Regions from separate parts of the Burkholderia sp. 10_S31 genome, predicted to be linked through region 2. Evidence: predicted binding sites of a transcription regulator. Region 2 holds the regulator's gene; each other region holds the start of a gene.
What was found. The regulator LexA, encoded in region 2, represses DNA repair genes until DNA is damaged. The targets are predictions, from matches to a motif close to ACTGTATNNNNATACAGT.
Positions count from the first base shown of each region.

Region 1 (2,260 bases), 1.6 Mb from region 2:
GGTGCCGGCACGGGCGGCAACAACGCGACGGTGCTCGACATCGCCGAGAACCCGAAGAAGCTGAAGATCTCCGAGCTTGACGCCGCGCAACTGCCGCGCGTGCTGTCGGACGTCGACGCAGCCGTGATCAACACGAACTACGCGCTCGCCGCGAACCTGCAGCCGACCAAGGACGCGATCGCGCTCGAATCGCTGACGAGCCCGTATGCGAACCTGATCGCCGTGCGCGCGAAGGACAAGGATCAGCCGTGGGTGAAGAAGCTGCTCAAGGCGTACCAGTCGACGGAAGTGAGGGAATTCATCAAGAAGCAGTTCAAGGGCTCGATGGTCGCGTCGTTCTGAACGCCGCACACCGGTCGGACCGCTGAAACGAAAGGGCCTGCATCGCGCGGGCCCTTTTTCATTGGCGCGGCCCGCAGGCAACTGCGCGGTGCCTGGTGTTCAGCGCCGCCTCACATCTCGCCGCGCCGCGAGCAGATCGACATGATCTGCTGGATCGCGTAGTTGTCGCGCACGCCCGGCAGCGACTGCACGACGCACTCGTGAAAGCGCCGCTCGCGCGGCAGCAGCATCGCGTTGTTGCGGTACAGCGCGTCGCAAGAGCGCTGAATCAGTTGGGCCGCTGCGCCGTTACGGCTCTCGCGCAGTGCGTTGAGCATGCAGTCGTCATACTGCGCATAGCCGTCGGTCAGCGCGAATGCCGCGCCCGGCAGCACCAGTGCGACGGCCGCGCACGCGATCGCACGGATTCCCCGTTTCATGTGCCCTCCGAGGGGGGACTGGGTCGGCGGACAGCATAACGTAAAGCGGCAAGTGCGGCTGACGCGTTGCGCCGATACCGGCGCGGACCGCAGCCGGCCGGGCAGCGCACGCGTTTCGCGGCGGTGCGGCGGCCGGGCGCGCCGGCTTCCTCCTCGTTTTCCCCTGACGAAAATACCGGCTTCGTACCAGCACTGTGCGACGCGAGCGCATTGCCATATACTGTACATCCATACAGTTGTGGGTGGCGTCATGCTCGCATCCTCCATTTCTCCCGAATCCCTTCATCCGTCGCTCTGGCGCGGCTCGCAGCTTGCGCGCGGCGGTCCGCGCACGATCGACACGGGTTTCGCGCCGCTGTCCGCCGAACTGCCGGGCGGCGGCTGGCCGGTCGGCGGGCTCGTCGAACTGCTGGCCGCTCAGCCGGGCTGCGGCGAGATGCGGCTGCTCGCGCCCGCGCTCGCGCGCACCGTCAGCGTGCGGCGTCCGCTCGCGCTCGTCGCGCCGCCGCAGTCGCCGCATGCGACCGCGCTGGCCGGTCTCGGCGTGCCGTCCGACGCGCTGCTGTGGCTGCGTGCCGGCAGCCGCACCGATGCATTGTGGGCCGCCGAGCAGGTGCTCCGGACGGGCTGCTGCGGTGCGCTGCTGCTCTGGCAGGACGCACGGCCCGATGCGCTGCGGCGCCTGCATCTCGCGGCCGCGCGCACCGGCGACACGCTGTTCGTGATGCTGCGCCCGCTGTCGGCAGCGCGGCAGCCGTCGCCGGCCGTGCTGCGCGTCGCGCTGCATCCGGTGCCGGGCGGCGTGTCGCTCGACATCGTCAAGCGTCGCGGGCCCGCGCACAGCGAGCCGCTCGTGCTCGATTTGCCGTCGCCCATCGTGGAGAGCCGCTATGCGCGTCTTGCTCGGCATCCATCTGCCGCGCCTGCCGCTCGACGTGTGCGTCGCGCCTCCGTCTGACGGCGAGGCCGGCGACGCGGGTTGCGCGGTGCTCGAGCAGGGTGTCGTGCTGATCGCCGACGCGCCCGCGCGCCGGCAGGGCGTGCGCGCGGGCATGAAGCGCGGCGGCGTGCTGACGCTCGCACCCGACATGCGGCTCGTCGAACGCGATCCCGCCCGCGAGGCCGATGCGCTGCGCGCGGTCGCGCTCGCGTTGCTGCGCTTCTCGCCGTGCGTCGCGCTCGACGACGAAGCGACGCTGATCGTCGACGTCGGTCCGAGCCTGCGCCTGTTCGGCGGCCTGCCGTCGCTGTGCCGCCAGGTGCGCGCGACGCTCGCGGCGCTCGGCTATGCGGCGCGCCTGTCCGCCGCGCCGACCGGGCGCGGCGCGTGGTTGCTCGCGCGCACGTCGGCGCGTGCGCGCATCCGGCGCCGCGTGGCCGGGCCGGCTTCGCTCGTCCGTGCGCTCGATCGTCTGCCGTGCGTGCTGCTGCCCGACGCACGCCCGTATGCGGGCTGGTTCGACGGCCTCGGCTGCCGCACGCTCGCCGATCTGCGCGGC
Region 1 is NZ_JBXOWK010000003.1:3,095,156-3,097,415, reverse strand. It holds gene AC1Z3W_RS34585 (MetQ/NlpA family ABC transporter substrate-binding protein) at 1-342, shown strand, start outside; gene AC1Z3W_RS34580 (VF_A0006 family four-cysteine protein) at 453-761, opposite strand; gene imuA (translesion DNA synthesis-associated protein ImuA) at 1,012-1,719, shown strand; gene AC1Z3W_RS34570 (Y-family DNA polymerase) at 1,652-2,260, shown strand, end outside.
Region 1: imuA (translesion DNA synthesis-associated protein ImuA) is a predicted target of LexA. The motif match lies at 981-998, and genes of this name have one in related genera.

Region 2 (2,260 bases):
TTTGCTGCGGATGACCCGCATCGCTTGGGCTCGCTGGCGCTGGCGCTGGCGCGGGTGCAGGCGCAGCCGAGGCGGTGGGACTGCTGCCCGGTACGGGTGCGCTCGCCGGATTGGCCGGCGGCACGGCCGGTGCGTTTCCGGGCGCACCGCCTGACGGCGGGCCCGACCATTCGGGTGGCCGCTCGCCCGGATTACCGCGCGGCGGGATGCCGCTCATCAGCGCCGCCACACCTTCCGGTGTCGCATAGGCATCGACCAGCGGGCCGATCAATGCAGATCCGATCAGCGCGCCAATCACCGCGAGCGGATTGTCCTTCTTGACCGCGTCGATCCGGCGCATCAACTCGTCCGTGACCTGCTGCTTCAGGCTGATGCGCAGCGACGGAAAATCGACATATTCGCTGACCGCCTGCCCATCGCGCGCGTCGATCGCCGATTTCAGGCGACTGAGCGCGACGTACGGCGACGCGTATGCATAGCCGATCGCCACCAGGGCGGCGACGGCCAGCACGACGATCAGCAGGGGCTTGAGCCGCCAGGCGCGGCCCGAAGATCCAGTCACGATGCCTCCGGTGCGGACAGGTTCCGCAATCAGAGACCGCCGTGCGTGGCCGATCGTTCCTCGTCGATGCAGCGATCGATCATCCGGCACACGGCATCGATCGTCCCGACCATGATGAGCCGCGATCGACCGTGATAGACGCGCACGGGTGCACGGCGCGCCGGTTCCGCGTGATTCAGGCCGGCGTTCAGCGAGACCCGCGCGAATGCGGGGAGCGCTGACGGCAGCAGCGACGCCTGCCGTTCAACTGCGACTTCTTGGCTCACCACGGGCGCCGCGGCGGACAGCGGTGCGCAGGGCGTGCGGCCGCGCAGGTGACGCAGGCGACCGAATTGACGGAAAGGCAGCAAACGGGAAAGGCGTTCCATGATGTTCTCCTCAGCGAGACCGATTGTCAGAGTTCGCCCGAGCGGATCAGCCCGACGGCGATGCCTTCCAGCGCGAATTCCGCGCTGCCGGCCTTGACGAAGATGTTTTCGTAATCCGGGTTCTCCGCGATCAGCTCGAGGCCGCCGGGCCGGCGCATCAGGCGCTTGACCGTGACGTCGTCGCCGAGACGCGCGACGATGATCTGGCCGTCCTTCGCTTCCGTGCGCTTCTGCACGGCGAGGAGGTCGCCGTCGAGAATGCCGGCGTCGCGCATCGACAGGCCGCGCACCTTCAGCAGGTAGTCGGGCTTGCTCGTGAACAGCGCGGGATCGCACGCGTAATGCTGCGAGATATGCTCCTGCGCGAGGATCGGGCTACCGGCCGCGACCCGGCCGACGAGCGGCAGCGACAGTTGCATCAGGCCGGCGTGCGGCAGCGTGAACTGGTGCGGCGCATCGTCGATGCCGAGCAGGCGGATGCCGCGCGACGCGCCGGCGGCCAGCTCGATCACGCCCTTGCGCGCCAGCGCACGGAGATGCTCCTCGGCCGCATTCGGCGAGCTGAAACCCAGCTCGGCCGCGATCTCGGCACGCGTGGGCGGGAAACCGGAGCGCTCGATCGCGCGGCGGATCAAGTCGAACACTTGCTGTTGACGGGCGGTGAGTTTGGTCATGGCTGAACTGTATGGATAGACAGTGAGCTGTATTTTTATACAGTACTTCGCGAATTTCAAGTGTTACTTGAGGTTCGACGCGATCGCGCCGGTTCCGGCGCGATTTCGCGATGTCCGGACGCCGGTTCGTCTGCCGCAACCGTCCGTCCCGTCTGCGTTAGCACTTTTGAGTATTAAAAAATGAAGAACGATTATTTTTAATCATGTAACCCGTTCGCTAGACTGGCCCGACATCGCAATACCGACAACACTGGAGAACCAAGGATGGCGAAGCGCAATACGGGGCTGGCGGGCGGAGCGGGCCGCCTGATCGCAACACTCGCGCTGGGCGCGGCGGCGGCGCTGGGCGTCGCGACACATGCCCAGGCCGATACGACGTTCCTGAACGTGTCCTACGACCCGACGCGCGAGCTGTACCAGGACTTCAACCAGGCGTTCGGCAAGGAGTGGAAGGCGAAGACGGGCGAGACGGTCAACTTCAAGCAGTCGCACGGTGGCTCGGGCGCGCAGGCGCGCTCGGTGCTCGACGGCCTGCAGGCCGACGTCGTGACGCTCGCGCTGGCCTACGACATCGACGCGCTCGCCAACAAGGGGCTCGTCAACAAGGACTGGCAGAAGCGCTTGCCGGACAACGCGTCGCCGTACACGTCGACGAT
Region 2 is NZ_JBXOWK010000003.1:1,484,351-1,486,610, forward strand. It holds gene AC1Z3W_RS26985 (DUF2939 domain-containing protein) at 1-562, opposite strand, end outside; gene AC1Z3W_RS26990 (hypothetical protein) at 592-930, opposite strand; gene lexA (transcriptional repressor LexA) at 957-1,604, opposite strand; gene AC1Z3W_RS27000 (sulfate ABC transporter substrate-binding protein) at 1,869-2,260, shown strand, end outside.

Region 3 (2,260 bases), 710 kb from region 2:
GCGACACGGCCGCGAGTGCGGGTTCGGCATTCTTCAGCTCGGCCGGCGACAGCAGTTCGAACGGCACGTTTGCTTCCTGCAGCACCGCGATGTCCTTGGCCGCGCCATCGAGTTGCTGTTGCGTGCGGAACAGCTGCAGCGTGCCGCCCGTGCGTCCTTCGTACTGGATGCCGGTATCGGCGCGTAGCGCCTGCAGGCAATCGCGGCTGTATTCGGCGAGGCGGACCATGCGGCCCTTGTTGACTGCATAACGCTCGGCCGTGCAGTTGCGCAGCATCTGCCACATCCACTGGAGCTGGAAGCGCGTGCCGTCGAGGCGGATCGCGAGCGGCGCGTGCTTTTCGAACATCCACTTGACGGCCTTCAGCGGCACGCCGGGCGCGGCCCACGGCGCGGCATAGCCGGGCGAGATCTGGCCCGCGTTCGCGAAGCTCGTCTCGAGCGCCGGACCGGCTTCCCGGTCGATCACCGTGACTTCATGACCGGCGCGCGCGAGGTAATACGCGCTTGCCACGCCCACCACACCGCTGCCCAGAATGACGACTCGCATAGCTGCTCCAGATGGAAGGAATCAGGTCGAGGCCGGGCGCACGTGCGTCTCCGTGTAACCTCTAGCTGATCTAGTTTTTTGAGCTATGGTATTGTCGAATGTGTAGGTTTTGTTATCGTATTTTTCAGGTTTTCAGCATAAACCAATGAGAACGCAACGCCAGCCAGTACGCTCGCTCGACAAGCTCGACCGGCGCATCCTCAAACTGCTTCAGGACGACGGCCGGATGGCGATGAAGGACCTCGCGGAACAGGTTGGACTGACCGTGACGCCGTGCATCGAACGCGTGCGGCGCATGGAGCGCGACGGCGTCATTACTGGCTATCACGCTCGCGTCGATCCGGGCCAGCTCGGCGCGGCGCTGCTGGTGTTCGTCGAAATCACGCTCGGCCACAAGGGCGGCAACATGTTCGAGCAGTTCCGTCGCGAAGTGATGAAGATCGACGAGGTGCTCGAATGCCATCTCGTGTCCGGCGACTTCGACTATCTGATCAAGGCGCGGATCGGTGAGATGGCCGACTATCGCAAGCTGCTCGGTGACATCCTGCTGCAACTGCCCGGCGCGGTGCAGTCGAAGAGCTATGTCGTGATGGAGGAAATCAAGGAGACGCTGACGATCTCGGTCGGCGAATGACCGCTGCGGCAGGGCCGTTGCCGGGCCTGCTGTCGGACCCCTTATCTCGCCCTTGGCATGCTGCACCTAATACTGTATAAATATACAGTATTAGGTGCAGGTGAATGGGTGAGCGCATGGACGGTCGGTCCGACAACGAATTTCCGATAGCGCCGCCAGCGCCCCGCAAGGGGCGCGGTGCGGTCGACAACCTCCAGGGGCGGTACGAAACGGCGCTGCGCGAAGCGGTCGACGACGGCTGGACGCACGAATCGGACGACGCGGATTTGCCCGCTCCGCTGCGCACGCAGGTGTTTGAGGAGCGCGCAAAGAGCATCCTGACGCACAACCGGTCACCGGACATTCCGTTCAGCGTGTCGCTCAATCCGTATCGTGGTTGCGAGCACGGCTGCATCTACTGCTTTGCACGGCCGACCCACAGCTATCTCGGCCTGTCGCCGGGGCTCGATTTCGAGAGCCGCATTTATGCGAAGGTCAACGCGGCCGAACTGCTCGAGCGCGAGATTTCGCGCAAGCGTTACGTGCCGGAACCGATCGCGCTTGGCGTCAACACCGACGCATACCAGCCGGTCGAGCGCGACTTGCGCATCACGCGCAGCGTGATCCAGGTGATGCACGATCACGGGCTGCCGTTCGCCGCGATCACGAAATCGTCGCTGATCGAGCGCGATCTCGACCTGCTTGCCCCGATGGCGGAGCGGGGGCAGGTGATGGCCGCGGTCACGATCACGACGCTCGACGCCGATCTCGCGCGCACGCTCGAGCCGCGTGCGGCGACGCCGGCGCGCCGGCTGCGTACGATCCGCGCGCTGCGCGACGCGGGCGTGCCGGTGGGTGTCAGCATCGCACCGATGATCCCGTTCGTCACCGAGCCGGATATGGAACGCGTGCTGGAGGCCTGCGCGGAAGCCGGTGCGACGCATGCGAGCTACATCATCCTGCGGCTGCCTTGGGAAGTCGCGCCACTGTTCAAGAACTGGCTCTCCGCGCATTTTCCCGATCGCGCGGAGCGCGTGATGAATCGCGTGCGCGACATGCGCGGCGGAAAGGATTACGACTCGGATTTCTCGAAACGG
Region 3 is NZ_JBXOWK010000003.1:778,006-780,265, forward strand. It holds gene AC1Z3W_RS23660 (D-amino acid dehydrogenase) at 1-550, opposite strand, end outside; gene AC1Z3W_RS23665 (Lrp/AsnC ligand binding domain-containing protein) at 696-1,184, shown strand; gene AC1Z3W_RS23670 (PA0069 family radical SAM protein) at 1,289-2,260, shown strand, end outside.
Region 3: AC1Z3W_RS23670 (PA0069 family radical SAM protein) is a predicted target of LexA. The motif match lies at 1,256-1,273, and genes of this name have one in related genera.